Regions from separate parts of the Lentzea sp. NPDC020367 genome, predicted to be linked through region 1. Evidence: riboswitches for the same ligand, from Rfam matches in the RefSeq annotation. Region 1 holds a riboswitch; each other region holds the start of a gene.
What was found. A riboswitch is a leader RNA that binds a small molecule or an ion and turns the genes downstream of it on or off. The one in region 1 is predicted to bind S-adenosylmethionine.

Region 1 (5,605 bases):
CCGCAGCAGCGCCAGCACGATGATCGTGGCGCCACCGCCGACGATCGCCATGTCCGCGACGTTGAACACCGGCCACACCTGGCCGTACGGGTCGAACAGCGACAGGAAGTCCACGACGTGGCCGCGCATCGGGCCCGGTTCGCGGAACAGGCGGTCGGCGAGGTTGCCGACGGCGCCGCCCAGCACCAGGCCGAGGCCGACGGCCCAGGTCTGCGAACGGAGGTTGCGCGAGATCCAGAGGATGAACCCGGCGACGCCCAGCGCGATCAGCGCGAGGATCCACGTCTGGCCCTCGGCCAGGCCGAACGCGGCGCCGGGGTTGCGGACGAACGTCAGGTAGAGCACGCCGCCGAAGAGCTTGATCGGGTCGGCGCCCTCGAGGAACGCCACGGACACGACCTTGGTGAGCACGTCCAGGGCCAGCACGACGCCCGCCAGGAGCGCGAGGACCTTCGTCTGGAGGTCCGGCAACGAGCCCGAGATCGAACCGGAGATCGAGAACTCGTCGTCGTCCTCGTCCGCCTTGGCGGGGGACTCGGCGGGTTTCCCCTCCGCCTTCTCCTCCGCGGCCGGCTCGACCACGATCGCGGGCGTCGCGACCGTCTCCGGCTCGCTGACCTGCGCTTCCACCGGCTTGTCAGCGACCTTGTCGGCCGCCTTCTCGGTGGCTTTCTCCGCGGCCTCGGCCTCGTCACTCACCAGGTCATTGTCCACTACAGGGACTACGCGAGGAACGGCGGCAGGGTTCGGTTGTCGTCCTGCGGAACCCAGCGGCCGTCGCGCTGCGCGTAGGTCCACTTCGGACCCTCGGTGACGAGAGTGCGCAGCGCCGCCACCAAACGGTCGACGTGCTCAGCCGTCGTGCCGAGGCCGATCGACGCACGCACGGCGCGTTCCTCGTGCGATCCGACCTGCTTGACCAGACGACCCACGATCACGTGCGCGCAGAACGCTCCGTCGCGCACACCGATGCCGTACTCGGCGGACAGCGCCGCCGCGAGGAAGCCCGCGTCGAAGCCGGAGATCGTGAAGCTCACGACGCCCACCTTGTCGGCGTCGGTCAGGATCGCGAGCTCGCGCAGGCCGGGGATCGCGCGCAGGCCGTCCTGCAGGCGCGTCAGCAGTTCCTGCTCGTGCGCGACGGTCTGCTCCCAGTGCCGCGACAGGATCTCGCAGGCCGCGGCCAGCGCGTGCACGCCGACGACGTTCGGGCTGCCGGCCTCGTGCCGCTCGGGCACCGCGGACCAGGCCACGCCGAGACGGTCGCCGTGGTCGGTCACCTTCGAGGTCGCGCCGCCGCCGACGAGGTACGGCTGGGCCTGCTGCAACCAGTCCGCGCGGCCGACCAGCACACCGGCACCGAACGGCGCGTAGATCTTGTGGCCGGAGAACGCGATGTAGTCGACGCCCAGCTCACGGGCGTTGATCGGGCGGTGCGGGGCGAGCTGGGCTGCGTCGAGCGCGATCCGCGCGCCGTGCCGGCGGGCGACCTTCGCGAGCTCGGCGACCGGCCACAGCTCCCCCGTGACGTTGGACGCCCCGGTGACGATCACGAGCCGAGGACCGACCGGGGCGGCGGCCAACGCCCGGTCCAGTGCGACAACAGCAGCACCGGACGAAGACGGAGCGGGAACACGCTGAACGTTCGGACCGCGCCACGGCAGCAGCGCCGCGTGGTGCTCGCTGTCGAACAGGACGACGGCGGTGTTCCTGGGAACGCTGCGCGCCAACAGGTTCAGCGAATCGGTGGTGTTGCGGGTGAAGACGACGGTGTCGGAGGAGTGCGCCCCGACGAACCGGCGGATGCGGTCGCGGGCCTGCTCGTAGACGCGGGTCGAGACCTGCGAGGCGAACCCGGCGCCGCGGTGCACGCTGGCGTACCAGGGCAGCAGCTCGTCGACGGCGTCGCGCACTTCCTGAAGACAGGGTGCCGATGCCGCGTGGTCGAGGTTGGCGTAGGTGACGCGCTCTCCGGTGACGAGCGGAACCCGCAGGTCAGCGCCGACGACAGCCGGAACGGCGGTGGTGGTTCCAGGGGTGATCGCGAGCGTCATCGAGCTGCCTCCGAGGCCAGGGGCCCCGTTGTGCGAAGGCCCGCGCTTGACCGGCGCCCCACGCGCCGGACCAGGTCCTCACCAAGGGCACCCCACCGCGGTTGGAGGGTTGCCGGCCAGCAAGCTTGGGCTTGACGCTGGCTCTCATGACCTGCCGACGACGTTAGCGGAGGCCGCCGCGCCCGTCGACACCTGATTCAGATGCTGGGAAGCGTCGGTGACCGACTAATCGCCGGTCTCGCCCTTCCACCGTGCGTAGCGACCGGCGCGGTCGACGGCACGAACGCGCCGCTCAGCGGCATCGCGCGCTTCCTCGGTGGTGACGATGAGCAACTGGTCGTCGGTCTGCAGCCGGGTCGTCGGTTGTGGCGTGAAACTCTTTCCCGAGCGCACCACGAGGCTGACTGTGGCGCCGACGGGCAGCCGCAGTTCGGTCATGTAGACGCCGTGCAGCTTCGACCCGCGCTGGATGTGCACCTGCAGCAGTTCGGCGCCCAGCTCGTCGAGCGGCGAGGAGTCGACCTGGACCTCCTGCGCCTCGCCCGCCTTCACCAGCCCGAGGCGCCGGGCGAGGAACGGCAACGTCGTGCCCTGCACCACCGTCAGCACGATGACCAGCACGAACACCACGTCGACCAGTTCGCGTGCGCCCTCGACCCCCTGGATCAACGGGATCAGCGCGAACACGATCGGCACCGCGCCACGCAACCCGGACCAGGACAGGAAGGCCTGTTCGCGCCACGGCACCTTGAACGGCAGCGAGGACAGGATCACCGACAGCGGCCGGGCCACGAACGTCAGCACCACGCCCGCGACCAGCGCGGGGAACAGCACGTCGAGCAGCCGCGACGGCGAGGCGTAGAGGCCGAGCAGCACGAAGAGCCCGATCTGGGCGAGCCAGCCGAGACCTTCGGCGAACGAGAGGGTGTCGGCGCGGTGCGGCAGGCGGGCGTTGCCCAGCACCAGCGCGGCGACGTACGTGGCGAGGAATCCGGACGCGTGCGCGAGGTCGCCGGCCGTGTAGGCCATGACGCACACCGCCACGGTGGCGAGCGGGTACAGACCGGTGGAGGGCAGTGCCGCGCGTCTGAGCCCGGCCCCGCCGAGATACCCCAGTGCGACGCCGATGAGCGCGCCCACGCCCAGTTCGTAGATCACCAGCAGTGGCGCGGTCCACGAGATCGCGTCCGACGAGGCCAGCAGCACGACGGCGATGTAGACCGGCGCGTCGTTGAGGCCGGACTCCAGTTCGAGCGCGCCCGTGAGCCGCGGCCCCACACCTAACGAGCGCAGGACGCTGAACACGGCGGCCGCGTCGGTGGACGACAGCACCGCGCCCCACAGCAACGCCATCCGCCAGTCGAGGCCCAGCAGGAAGTGCAGCGCCGTCCCGGTCACCGCCACGCTCACCACAACGGCCACTGTGGACAGTGCGACACCCAGCCACAGCGAGGACTTCACCGCGTTCCAGCGGGTCGTGATGCCGCCCTCGGTCAGGATCAGCACGAGTGCCGCGATGCCGAGGGACTGCGTCAGGTCGGCGTCGTCGAACTTGATGCCGAACGCGGCCTCGCCGAGCAGCACGCCGATGCCGAGGTACAGCAGGAGTGAGGGCAGCCCGAGCCGCGTCGACACCCGCACCGCGATCACGGAGATCAGCAGTACGGCCGCGCCGATGCCCAGAACGACCGTGACGTCACCCACCTGGACCATTCTGGTTGATCACCATCGATTCCGACGAATCCGACGATCGCATCTAGCGGGCTCATGCGCGGTGGAGCATGTTGATCTGTGGCTCAATCCCTAACCCTGCACGGAGTTGAACCATGAGGATCCTGATCGCGCTGGCGGCCGCCTTGATGGTGACCGGAGCAACCACAGCGCAAGCGGCCGCTCCGGCGGCATTGGCGGCGCCCAACATCAACGTCGCGAACGTCCAAGCACACCTCAACCAGTTCCAGTCGATCGCGAGCGCCAACGGCGGCAACCGCGCTCACGGACGTCCGGGGTACCTGGCCTCGGTCAACTGGGTCAAGAGCAAGCTCGACGCGGCCGGCTTCACGACGCGCGTGCAGTCGTTCACCTACGGCGGCGCCACCGGCTACAACCTGATCGCGGACTACCCCGGCGGCGACGCGAACAACGTCGTCATGCTGGGCGGCCACCTCGACAGCGTCACGGCGGGCCCCGGCATCAACGACAACGGCACGGGTTCCGCGTCGATCCTGGAGGTCGCCCTCCAGATGAAGGCCACGAACTTCCAGCCGACCAAGCACGTGCGGTTCGGCTGGTGGGGCGCGGAGGAACTCGGGCTGCGCGGCTCGACGGCCTACGTGAACTCCTTGTCCACCACCGAGAAGTCGAGGATCAAGGTGTACCTGAACTTCGACATGACCGGTTCGCCGAACCCCGGCTACTTCGTCTACAACGGCGCCGACGGCCAGCCCACCGGTTCGGTGGCGCTGCAGCAGCGGCTGCAGGCGGGCTTCACCTCGATCGGCGTCCAGACCGAGCTGACCAACGTCGGCGGCCGCTCCGACCACGCGGCGTTCGCGCGGGCCGGCATCGCGACCGGCGGCACCTTCACCGGCGCCGAGGTGACCAAGACCGCGGCGCAGGCGGCGAAGTGGGGCGGCACGGCCGGTCAGGCCTTCGACCGGTGCTACCACCGCTCCTGCGACACCACGTCGAACGTCAACGTGACGGCTCTCGACCGCAACGCGGACGTGATCGCCTACGCGTTGTGGGCGACCGCGGTCTGATCATTTCGCGGTGAGCACCTGTACGGCCTCGTCGAGCACCGGTTCGACGAGGCCGGGCAGGGTCACCCACATCTGCGCCTGACCGAGGTAGAGGCTGAACGCGATGAGCGCGCGCTTCTTCGCGTGCTCGTGGTCGAACCCGAGCTGCTCGAACAACTCCGTCAGGTAGTTCAGGCGTTTCTCCGTGACGCGCCGCAGAACCGGTGCGATCACCTCGTTCTCGGCGCCCGCCTGCAACGCCATCTCCACCGAGCCCTTGCGGCCGCGGTCGAGCACCGTGCCGAACAACGTCCTGAGCTTGTCCCGCGGGGACTTCTCCGCCTCGACCAGCTCGATGACCTTCTCGGTGTGCTCCCGCTCCCACCGCTCGACCGTCGCCTTCAGCAACGCCTCGCGGTTCGGGAAGTGGTGGTAGACGCTGCCCTTCGTGGCTCCGGCCCGTGCGGCGAGCGGTTCGATCGCGACGGCCTGAAGCCCGCCCTCGGCCAGCGCTCTCAGCGCTATCTCAGTCCAGTCGTCCTGATTCCTCCGCACCACGCTTCCATACGCTACCGTACGTTTCAGGAACATACGGCAGCGTATGGAAGGGGATCCTCATGATCAGGAACATCCACACCCGCGACCTCGGCGTGCCCGCGGGCCCGTTCGTCGACCGCATCCAGGAACTCTGGCCGCCCGCGTGGGGCAGGCAGGAGTTCGACCGCCCGCTGGGGGTCGGCGCGGACGGCGGCCACGGCCCGATCCGCTACCACTGCACCTCGTTCACGCCCGGCGAGTCGATCACCTTCG
Region 2 (5,605 bases), on a different contig from region 1:
GCCGCACCACGGTTCGCGGTACTCGCTGCCCGCCTTCCTCAAGGCGGTGCGGCCACAGGTGGCGCTGGTGAGCGTCGGCACGGGCAACAGGTACGGGCACCCGAGTCCGCACGTCCTCGACGTGATGCGGACGGGAGGTGCGTTGGTGTTGCGCACGGACAAGGACGGAGACCTGGCGGTGTTGCCGGGAAACCGAATCGTACGAAGGAGAAGAGATGGTCTGGGTCAGGTTGTTCAACGCGCGCTACCCGATTCCCGGCGGTACGCCAGGACTCGCTTGGGCGCTGTGGCAGACGAACTACTCGGCGACGCCGTGGCCACACGACGAGCTCAAACCCGATTTCGGTTACTACATCTGCGAAACGCTCGAAGACGGCACACGTGCCGTCACACACCGGGCGACAACCACACATGTGTTGCCGCCGACGAAGGCCGCGACTCCGGAGGAGGCGTACGACCTCGCTGCGGAGCACGTGTTCGACGACGGCCTGCGGATCGCGCCAGACGTTTGGCACGACTACCACTACAACGCCCTTAAGGCGGAAGCCCCGTGGCCGCAACGGATCGTGGCGTGGCGCGCGAACGTGGAACCGGTCGGCCCGCACGTCGTAGAAGGCCTGCAACGTTTCCCGCGCACAGGTTGGCTCAGGACGGACGCGATCTCCTTGTGAGCCACCGTGTTCAGTGATGGTGGCCGGGAACCGATCGCCACGTGAGGTGAACCTGAGCGAGCTGCGCAGGGTCGCCGTTGACGCCGAACACCGCGTCGTCGCCAGCATCGCAGGGAGCGATCATGCACAACGCGGTTCGGGGACGCGGGCGCGTCCCCGAACCGAGAGGGAGGTGACTAACGAGGTGAAGAACCCAGTGCCTTGATGACAGCCTCGGCGGACGGCGGGACCGTCGCGCGCGGGCCGATCGTGTCGCCGAGCGCGTCGAGGGTCTTGAGGCCGTCGCCGGTGATCAGCAGCACGGTCTCGGCGTCCGGGTCGAGCTGGCCCGACTCGAACAGCTTCTTCGCCGTCGCGACGGTCACGCCGCCGGCGGTCTCGGCGAAGATGCCCTCGGTGCGGGCGAGCAGCTTGATGCCCTCGACGACCTCTTCGTCGGTGACGTCGTCGATGGCGCCGTTGGTGCGGCGCACGGCGTCGAGCACGTACGGGCCGTCGGCCGGGGCGCCGATCGCCAGCGAGCGGGCGATCGTGTCCGGGCGGACCGGGCGGATGACGTCGTGGCCCGCCTTGAAGGCGGCCGAGATCGGGGAGCAGCCGGTGGCCTGCGCGCCGAACACCTTGTACGGCGTGGCTTCGACCAGGTCGAGCTGGCCGAGTTCGCGGAACGCCTTGTCGACCTTGGTGAGCTGCGAGCCGGACGCGATCGGCACGACGATCTGGTCGGGCAGGCGCCAGCCGAGCTGTTCGGCGACCTCGTAGCCGAGCGTCTTCGAGCCTTCCGCGTAGTACGGGCGGACGTTGACGTTCACGAACGCCCAGTCCTCGTTCTCCGCGGCGAGTTCCTGGGCGAGGCGGTTGACGTCGTCGTAGTTGCCGTCGACGGCGATCAGGTCGCCTTCGTACACCGCGCTCATGAGGATCTTGGCGCGCTCGAGGTTGGAGGGAACGAGAACGACCGACTTCCAGCCCGCACGGGCGGCGGCCGCCGCGACGGCGTTGGCCAGGTTGCCGGTGGACGGGCAGGCCAGCACCTTGAAGCCGAGTTCACGGGCGGCGGCGAGCGCGACGCCGACGACGCGGTCCTTGAACGAGTGGGTGGGGTTGCCGGTGTCGTCCTTCACCCAGATCTTGCGGACGCCCAGGGCCTTGGCGAGGTTGTGCGCCTCGACCAGGCGGGTGCCGCCGGGATCGGTGTTCGGGTGCTGTTCCACAGTGGACGGAACAGGGAGAAGGCCGCGGTAGCGCCAGATCGACCTGGGGCCGGCCTCGATGTCCTCGCGCCGGATCTTCCCGAAGTCGTAGGCCACTTCCAGCGGCCCGAAACACTCGAGACAGGCGTACTCAGGAGCGAGAGGGGTTTCATTTCCGCACTCACGGCACAGCAGTGCCCGGGCGGGGCCGAGGTCGAACTTGGTGCTCGTAGGCACAGAGACAGCAGTCATCGCGAGGTATCTCCTCATCTTTCCCGCGAAATCGAACGGGTCGGAATTGGCACCGTGATCGTCTTCTACGCGCAGTTCTGCGCATAGCGGTGACGCCGGTTGCCGGGGCTTCGTCGGGCCGTTCCCTCTGCCCCTCTGGATGAGCGGTGTTCAGTTGTGGCTACCAACCTACGGCACCTGTCCGTTGGTCAGCCACCATCGTCCACGATTCGGGACGTGGGAAGATGCGGAGCGTGAGCGCACCGGAGTCACTGCACCTCGTCATCGGCGAGGAGGAGTTGCTGGTCGAACGTGCTGTTCGGGCGGCTCTCGAGGCTGCCCGCGAGGTCGATTCGACCGCCGATCTGACCCGCGTCCAGGTGACTGATCTCACGGCTCCGGAGCTGGCCGAACTGGTGAGCCCGTCGCTGTTCGCGGAGGGTCGCGTGATCGTCCTGCAGAACGGCCAGGACATCAGCAAGGAGGTCGCCGACACGGTGCTCTCCTACGTCAAGGCGCCCGCGGACGGGGTCACGCTCGTCGTCGTGCACACGGGCGGTGGTCGCAGCAAGGCGGCCAAGGACCTGCCCGGACAGCTCAAGAAGGCCGGTGCCGCGGTCACGGAGTGCGCCAAGGTCACCAAGTCCGGTGAGCGCGAGGCGTTCGTGCGCAACGAGGTGCGGCGGGCGGGCGGCAAGATCGACCCGGAGGCCGTCGCCACGCTCATCGACGCCGTGGGCACGAACCTGCGCGAACTCGCCGCGGCCTCGTCGCAGCTCGTCTCCGACACCGACGGCAAGGTGACGGTCGAGGAGATCCGCCGCTACCACCAGGGCAAGGCCGAGGTGACGGGGTTCGCCGTCGCGGAGAAGGCCGTCGTCGGTGACCGGGCGGGCGCCATGGAGGCGTTGCGCTGGGCCATGCAGCTCGGCGTGCCGCACGTGCTGGTCGCGGACGCGCTGGCGGACGCGGTGCGCACGGTCGCGCGGGTGACCGCCGTGGGGCGGGCCGACCCGTTCAGCCTGGCCGGGCCGCTCGGCATGCCGCCGTGGAAGATCAAGAAGGCGCAGGCCCAGTCGCGCGGCTGGGACCAGGCCGGGCTCGCCGACGCGATGCAGGTGGTCGCGGGGCTCAACGCCGACGTGAAGGGTGTGGCGGCCGACGCCGACTACGCGCTGGAACGTGCCGTGCTCCGGATCGTGGCCGCGCACAGCCGCCGCTGATCCCAAGAGATCACCGCGGGCGTGGGATCCCGATCAGGTACTGGGCGCCGGTGAAGCCGGGTTCGACGCCGATCGTCCACGCGAACGACTCGGTGCCGTCCAGGCCGTCGACCATCCGCCGCAGTTCCGCGCGCCCGTACATGCGCAGGAACGACACGACGCTGTCCCAGAACATCATGAACGGCAGCACCGGCACGACGTAGGTCAGTGCCAGCCGCAGCAGGTAGCGCGGCAGGGGATTGCGCTGGAACGGCGCCGCCAGCAGCACGGCCAGCGTGAGGAAGAACGGGAAGACCAGCACGTAGAGCCACGACCGCCTGGTGTCCACGACGACCATCGGCTGCCGGGTGTCGACGGCGTTCTGCAGCATGCGCGTGGCCAGCGCGGGCGGGAAGTGGTGGAAGGCGCCGTAGATGGTCCGCGTCCCTTCCAACCGGCAGTCCGTGGCGTCGACCGGCGACGGCACGTGGTCCACCGAGCAACACGGGTCGGGCAGCCGCCGCCGGTTCGCCGCGGCGACGCGTTCGAAAGCGGGCACGTTCGGCACCAGGTCCGTCAGCGTGACCTGGGTGTGGACACCCGAAGCGTGCAGCCGCCGCTGGATCAGCGGCACCGGCCCGCCCGAACCGGCGCAGAGGTCGACGATCCGGTGGTCCGCGCCCGACCGCAGGGCCAGCGCCAACGGGCGTGCGTACTCACGCGCGGCGTCCGTCAGCCGGTAGATGGTCGTGATGGACTCGGTGTGCAGCGTGCGCAACACGGCCGGCGTGCCGTCGAGGTCGTGCAGCTCGACGAAGTCGATGCGCGGAAGCGATTCCATGGATCTACGCCTACCGTGCGCGAGCCCGCATGCGAAAGGGCTCCACCTCCCGGAGGAGATGGAGCCCTTTGCAGAAGCTCGATGCGAGCTACGAGCGAGATCAGCCCTCGAGGGAGTTCGCGCGCAGTGCCATCGCCGACTTCTTGTTGGCGGCCTGGTTGGCGTGGATGACGCCCTTGCTGGCGGCCTTGTCGAGCTTGCGGGACGCGTCCTGCAGCAGCTCCAGGGCCTTCGCCTTGTCACCGGCCTCGGCAGCCTCGCGGAACTTGCGGACAGCCGTCTTCAGGGACGACTTGACCGACTTGTTGCGAAGGCGAGCCTTCTCGTTGGTCTTGATCCGCTTGAGCTGGGACTTGATGTTCGCCATGCGACATCACCCTTCTTGTCGAAACCGGAGTTCGTGACGCGCTATGTCGGCACCGGCCACAAGGGCCAGGTCTCCTCCACGGCGGAGAGCCGCGCGTTCACGACGACGAAGGATATCAGGCCAGCTCAGCGCACCGTGAAGGTGGCCTTCTCGGCGCCCACCACGGCCTCGTAGCCGCCGCGGGCGACCTCACGCCGTCCGTCACCGTCCACGTCACCGACGGTCAGGGCCAGCTGCGAGAGCTTGAACGACACCTCGACCTGCTTCGACTGCCCGGCAGCCAGTTCCACGCGCGTGAAGCCCACCAGCCGGGCGTCCGGCGTGAGCACGGGGGAGGCCGGCTGCCGCACGTAGACCGGCACCACGGTGGTGCCCGCACGCCCACCAGTGTTCGCCACCGTGAACTTCACCACGCCGTTCTGACGATCAACGGACACCGAGGTCCCCGAGGTCGCGAACGACGTGTACGACAGCCCGTGCCCGAACGCGTAGAGCGGGTCGTACTTCGCGCCCGCCGAGGTGTTCGCGCCCGGCAGCTGGTCGTAGGTCAGCGTCGGGTCGCCCAGCGCCTTGGGCCACGACACCGGCAGCTTGCCGCTCGGGTTCACCGCGCCGAACAGCACGTCGGCGATCGCCCGGCCACCCTCGCTGCCCGGCAACCAGCCCGCGACCAGCGCGTTCGCGTCCGCCGCCGCACCGAGCACCTGCGGACGCGCGGTCAGCAGCACCACGACCACCGGCTTGCCGGTCGCCTGCACCGCGTCCACCCACGCCTGCTGCTCAGGCGTCAGCACCGGGTTCTCCGTGTCGGCAGGACCCTCCGCACCGGGCTTCTCGCCCAGGACGACGACGACCGCGTCCGCGCCGTCCGCCTCAGCCACCGCCGCGGCCTGAGTCGGAGCGTGCACGACGGACGCACCAGGAACGGCCTCGCGCACACCGGTCAGCACGGTCGCGGCGGGCGGCAACGGCGAGTCGTCCGGCACGCCCTGCCACTCGACGGTCCAGCCACCGAGCTGGCGACGCACGTCGTCCGCGGTCTCCCCGGTCACGACGATCTTCTTGGCAGCGGAGGACAACGGCAGCACGCCGTCGTTCTT
Region 3 (5,605 bases), on a different contig from region 1:
AACGCCAACTGTGCGGTGGCCTCACAGCTTCCGCAATGGAGGTATCGACCCTTGTCTGGTAGCGACAGAGCTGCTGCTCCGTACGACTTCAACGACGACACCGACTGGTTCACGCCCGTCGGCGGCACGGCGGTTGATGTCGCTGATCCCCACCCGAGCTTCCCCGCCGGTGCGCTGACCATCACGCCCGCGGACGTGCTCGACGTGCTCGGCCCGGACGCCGACGACCTGCTCGCCTCGGCGAACGTGGACGTCGACGAGCTGATCCGTCTCATCAACGCCGAGACGACGATCATGCCGCCCCTCGTCCTCCCGTCGGAGGAAGAGGAGCTGCGCGACCCGCAGGTCCTCGTCAAGGCCGCCTCGACGTGGAAGCGCCGCTTCCTCAAGGGCACGGTCGCCGCGGTCCTGGTGTCGATCTCCGGTGGCGGTGTGACCGCGATGGCGATGGACAAGTCGCTGACCGTCGAGGTCGACGGCGCGCTGCAGACCGTCCACTCGTACGAGGGCACGGTCGGCGAGGTCCTGGCGGAGGAAGGCATCGTCGTCGGTGAGCACGACGCCCTGTCGCCCTCGCTGAACGCCCCGATCTCCGACGGCGGCAAGATCAGCCTCGACCGCGGTCGCCTGGTCAAGATGAGCATCGACGGCCAGGCTCGCGAGGACTGGGTCCGCTCGGTCACCGTCGAGGAGGCCGCCAAGCAGTTCGGCGTGCCGCTCGAAGGCGCCTGGATGTCCGCGCCCGGCTCGCACGACGTGCCGCTCGAGGGCATGAGCGTCGAGGTCAAGACCCGCAAGAACATCAAGCTCTTCGACGGCGCGAACCCGGTCCGCGAGGTCCAGACGACCGCACTGACCGTCGACGAGCTGCTGAAGGCCGAGAACCTCAGCCTCGGCCCCGAGGACGCCGTCGCGTCCGGCATGGACGTGAAGCTCGCGACCGGCGCCGAGGTCTACATCTCGCGCACCGGCGTCACGGTCATCAACGTGAACGAGCCCGTCGCGCCGCCGGTCGAGAAGACCAACGACCCGAACATGAACGCGGGCGAGCAGAAGGTCACCGACCCCGGCGAGGCCGGCGAACAGGTCGTCACCTACCGCGTCACGGTCAAGAACGGCAAAGAGGTCGGCCGCGAGAAGCTCAGCGGCAAGGTCACCAAGGAGCCGAAGCCGAAGAAGGTCACCGTCGGCACCAAGCCTCTGCCCGACGGCGAGGTCTGGGACCGTCTCGCCAAGTGCGAGGCCGGCGGCAACTGGGCCATCAACACCGGCAACGGCTACTACGGCGGCCTGCAGTTCAACGCGGGCACGTGGGCGGCCAACGGCGGCACCGCGTACGCGCAGCTTCCGCACCAGGCGACCCGCGAGCAGCAGATCGCCATCGCGACCAAGCTCCGCGACCGCGCCGGCGGCACGTACGGCGCGTGGCCGGGCTGCCGCGCGAAGCTCGGCCTGCCGTAAACACGCACAACCCTCTCCGTCCCCCTGACAAGGCCGCCCTGGTTCGCCACGGGCGGCCTTCGTCGTTGCCGAACTGCACCCCGGTGAGGTCGGGTGCGCTGAGCGACGTGCCGGAGCCGGGCCGCACCGGTGAGGTCGGGTGACGTGGTCGGAGCCGGGGTGGGCGATCGGTGGTTGAGGCTCGGGCAGGGCCCGGCCGTCAACGGCAATGGCGAAGCCGAGCCGTCTCTCCGCACGCCCAAGGCAACGGCGAAGCCGAGCACCCCTGCCGCCAACGGCAATGGCGAAGCCGAGGCGTGTGAACCTGGGCCTGCCGGTCAAGCGGTGATGACGCAACCAACCCGGCGATTGGGGCTTGACCTTGAGTGGGCGGGATGCTCCCCTCATGGGCACGGCCGGGCGCTTTTCAGCCCGGCCTTTTCCGGCCGTCAAGCATCCCGCCAGAGGCTCAAGGTCAAGCCCCAATCGCGATCGTCGCGAAGCGGCGATGACTGGCACCGGCTCGGTACTGCCCGCCCGGCCACCCTCGCAAGGCGACCACCCGCCCGCCAGGCGACCACCCCGCTGGAACGCGACAAGCCAACGCAAGCCGACCCGCCCCCCGGCCCCGCGGTCCCAGCCCGTCCCTCCACGGGTGAGCCTGCGAGAATGCACCGGTGAGCCTGCTGGGACCTGCCGAAGTTCGTCGTCTGGCTGAAGAGCTGGGCATCCGCCCGACCAAGAAGCTCGGCCAGAACTTCGTGCACGACCCGAACACGGTCCGCAAGATCGTCGCCGCCGCCGGGTTGACGGAGGACGACGTGGTCCTGGAGGTCGGCCCCGGCCTCGGCTCCCTGACGCTCGCCCTGCTGCCCGTCGCCAGGCAGGTCGTCGCGGTCGAGATCGACCCGCCGCTGGCGCAGCGGCTGCCGCAGACGGTCGGCGAGATGGACCCGGACAACGCGGGCAAGCTCCACGTCGTCCTCAAGGACGCCATGAAAGTCACCCAAGAAGACCTGCCGGTCCAACCCACGGCGATCGTCGCGAACCTCCCGTACAACGTCGCGGTCCCGGTGGTGCTCCACCTCTTGGCCGAACTCCCGAGCCTCCAGAAGGGCCTGGTCATGGTCCAGGCCGAGGTGGCCGACCGGATGGCGGCGAAGCCCGGCAACAAGATCTACGGCGTCCCCAGCGTGAAGCTCGCCTGGTACGCGGAGTCCAAGAAGGCCGGCTCCATCGGCAAGAACGTCTTCTGGCCCGCGCCCAACGTCGACTCGGGCCTGGTGTGGTTCCAGCGCCACGAAAAGCCGCTGTCCACAGTGGATCGGAAGAAGCTCTTCTCGATCGTCGACGCCGCTTTCGCGCAGCGCCGCAAGACGCTGCGGGCGGCGTTGAAGGGCTGGGCCGGCAACCCGGGAAACATTGACGAACTGCTCGCCAAAGCCGGTGTGGATCCCCAGCAAAGAGGCGAGCAGCTGAGCGTGATCGACTTCATCCGGATCGCCGAGGTCTAGGCCGGGGATCCTTCGGCCAACAGTGTGATCTGTCGAACGAATCGGATTCTGGCTTGCGCAACCGAACGTCCGTCCGGTTGACTGCTACTTGCCATCCGGAGCGACTGAGAGACCTGGCTCTACGACGTCGCAGCAACCACCCGCTGGATGCGGGCAGGTGCTAACGCCAGGACCGATGGAGGAGCACCATGGGTACCGTGCGAATGCTGACGCGCCGTCGAGTCATCGACCAGTGCCGTCGCTCGTCTTCTGCATGTCGTCGCCACCTCGTCTAAGGCGCCTTCTAAAAGTCCTTTGACGCGCACTCAGTCACGAGTGGCGCACACACCTGAGCAGAAATTCTGACCGCGCACGTCCGTCTCAATCGGACAGTGTGCCGTCGCGCGCAGCCGTGGAGCAGACATGATCACCGTCGAAAACCTCACCAAGTCCTTCCAGGGCGTCAGTGCCCTCAACGGCGTGACCCTCGACGTCGAAGCCGGAACCGTGCTCGGTGTCGTCGGCCCGAGTGGCGCCGGCAAGTCGACGCTCGCCCGCTGCGTCGCGCTGCTCGAGCGCCCCGACTCGGGTGCGATCCGCGTCGACGGCACCGACATCACCAGCCTCGACGGGTCGGCCCTGCGTGCCGCCCGCCGCCAGATCGGCGTTGTGCCGCAAGGGGATTCGCTTCTCCGTCAGCGCACGGCCGCCGGCAACATCGCACTGCCGCTGGAGTCCGCCGGCGTTCCCGGACCGCAGCGCCGCACCCGGGTGGGCGAGCTGCTGGACCTCGTCGGGCTGACCGACAAGGCCGGCTCGTACCCCGACCAGCTGTCCGGCGGGCAGCGTCAGCGCATCGCCGTGGCACGCGCCCTCGCTGCCAATCCGTCCGTGCTGCTCGCCGACGAGCCGACCAGCGCGCTGGACCCGGAGACCACCGGTTCCGTGCTGACCGTGCTCGACCGTGCGCGCGCCGAGCTGGGTGTGACCGTTCTCGTTGTCACGCACGACATGGGCGTGGTCCGCAAGATCTGCGATGACGTCGCTGTGCTGGAGCAGGGCCGCGTCGTCGAGCACGGCAAGGTGCTGGACCTGGTCAACGACGTCGCGAGCCGCACGAGCAGTGCGCTGCTGCCCGCCGTCGACCTGAACCCGATCAACGAGAGCAGCTACGACCGCGTCGCGGACGTCGTGCTCGTCGGGTTCGCCGCGGTCGGTGCCCTGCTTCCCGAGGTCTCCCACCGGTTCGGCGTCGAGCTGAACATCGTCGGTGGCGGCCTCACGCGACTGGGCGAGACCCCGGTCGCGCGGTTCCGGCTCGGCCTGAACGGCGAGCGCTCGGACTCCGCTCTGGAGTGGATCGGCGAGGCCGGCGGCTCGGTGCAGAGGTCCCTGAAGGGCCCGCAGGGAGTAGCTGCGTGAGGTCTGCAACACCCTGGTCCGACGTTTTCTCGTTCCTCCTCGAAGCAACCGGCGAGACGCTGTACATGGTCGGCGTCTCGACCGTCATCGCCACCGTTCTCGGAGTTCCCGTAGGTGTCTGGTTGCAGCTCACCGCCAAGGGTGGGCTGCGGCCGAACGCCGCGGTGCACAGGGTCCTGAGCTTCGTCACCGACCTGGGCCGCGCGATGCCGTTCATCGTGCTGCTCGTCGCGCTGACGTCGGTCACCCGCCTCATCGTCGGCGGCTCCATCGGCAGCACGGCGGTCATCGTGCCGCTGGCCGTGGGAGCGATCCCGTTCGTGGGGCGGCTCGTGCAGAACATCCTGTCCGAGGTGCACGTGACCGTGGTCGAGGCCGCGATCACGACCGGCGCCTCGACGTTGCGGATCGTGCGCAGCGTGCTGATCCGCGAGTCGCTGCCCGCGCTGATCAACGCCATCGGCGTCACCGTGATCGCCCTGATCGGGTACTCGGCGATGGCCGGCGTGATCGGTGGCGGTGGCCTCGGCGACCTGGCGATCCGCGAGGGCTACCAGCGCTTCAACGACCGGATCCTGTGGAGCACCGTGGCGTGGCTCGCCGTGCTCACCACCGTGATCCAGCTCGGTTTCACCCGTGCCGCCCGTGCGTCCGACCGGCGCCGGCACGCCTCCGTCTGACCCGTAGCAATTTCTCAAAAGGAACGTAATGCGTATTCGTGCTGCCCTGATCGCAGTCGCTTTGACCGGTTTGACTGCTCTGTCCGCCTGCTCGTCCGGGGGCGCGTCCGCCTCGGACACGCTGAAGGTCGGCGTCTCGCCGGTCCCGCACGCCCAGATCCTCAAGTACGTGGCCGACAACCTCGCCGCGTCGAAGGGCCTGAAGATCGAGGTCGTCGAGTTCACCGACTACGTGCAGCCGAACACGGCGCTGGTCGACGGGTCGCTCGACGCCAACTACTTCCAGACCGTCCCGTACCTGGAGACGTTCACGAAGGAGAGCGGCGCCAAGGTGGAGTGGGTCCAGCCCGTCCACGTCGAGCCGCTCGGCCTGTACTCGAAGAAGGTCAAGAAGCTCGACGAGCTGCCGTCCGGTGCCAAGATCGCCGTGGCGAACGACGCCACCAACGAGGCGCGCGGCCTGAAGCTGCTGGAGGCCAACGGCCTGATCAAGCTCAAGGCCGTGGACCAGCCGACCGTGCGCGACCTCGCGGAGAACCCCAAGAACCTGCAGTTCGTGCCTCTGGAGGC

Region 2: another riboswitch for S-adenosylmethionine. It lies ahead of thrC (threonine synthase); the one in region 1 lies ahead of ACH413_RS13505 (aminotransferase class V-fold PLP-dependent enzyme).
Region 3: another riboswitch for S-adenosylmethionine. It lies ahead of ACH413_RS39630 (methionine ABC transporter ATP-binding protein); the one in region 1 lies ahead of ACH413_RS13505 (aminotransferase class V-fold PLP-dependent enzyme).

What each region holds. Positions count from the first base shown of each region.
Region 1 covers NZ_JBIRVV010000003.1:253,282-258,886, forward strand. The annotation lists gene lspA (signal peptidase II) at 1-699, opposite strand, end outside; gene ACH413_RS13505 (aminotransferase class V-fold PLP-dependent enzyme) at 723-2,054, opposite strand; SAM riboswitch class IV at 2,092-2,206, opposite strand; gene ACH413_RS13510 (potassium/proton antiporter) at 2,280-3,758, opposite strand; gene ACH413_RS13515 (M28 family metallopeptidase) at 3,881-4,816, shown strand; gene ACH413_RS13520 (TetR/AcrR family transcriptional regulator) at 4,817-5,353, opposite strand; gene ACH413_RS13525 (SRPBCC family protein) at 5,413-5,605, shown strand, end outside.
Region 2 covers NZ_JBIRVV010000014.1:179,584-185,188, forward strand. The annotation lists gene ACH413_RS39525 (DNA internalization-related competence protein ComEC/Rec2) at 1-538, shown strand, start outside; gene thrC (threonine synthase) at 848-2,116, opposite strand; SAM riboswitch class I at 2,128-2,262, opposite strand; gene holA (DNA polymerase III subunit delta) at 2,341-3,318, shown strand; gene ACH413_RS39540 (hypothetical protein) at 3,329-4,138, opposite strand; gene rpsT (30S ribosomal protein S20) at 4,239-4,505, opposite strand; gene ACH413_RS39550 (glycoside hydrolase family 3 N-terminal domain-containing protein) at 4,631-5,605, opposite strand, start outside.
Region 3 covers NZ_JBIRVV010000015.1:8,621-14,225, reverse strand. The annotation lists gene ACH413_RS39640 (transglycosylase family protein) at 52-1,461, shown strand; gene rsmA (16S rRNA (adenine(1518)-N(6)/adenine(1519)-N(6))-dimethyltransferase RsmA) at 2,124-2,954, shown strand; SAM riboswitch class I at 3,043-3,136, shown strand; gene ACH413_RS39630 (methionine ABC transporter ATP-binding protein) at 3,357-4,355, shown strand; gene ACH413_RS39625 (methionine ABC transporter permease) at 4,352-5,035, shown strand; gene ACH413_RS39620 (MetQ/NlpA family ABC transporter substrate-binding protein) at 5,064-5,605, shown strand, end outside.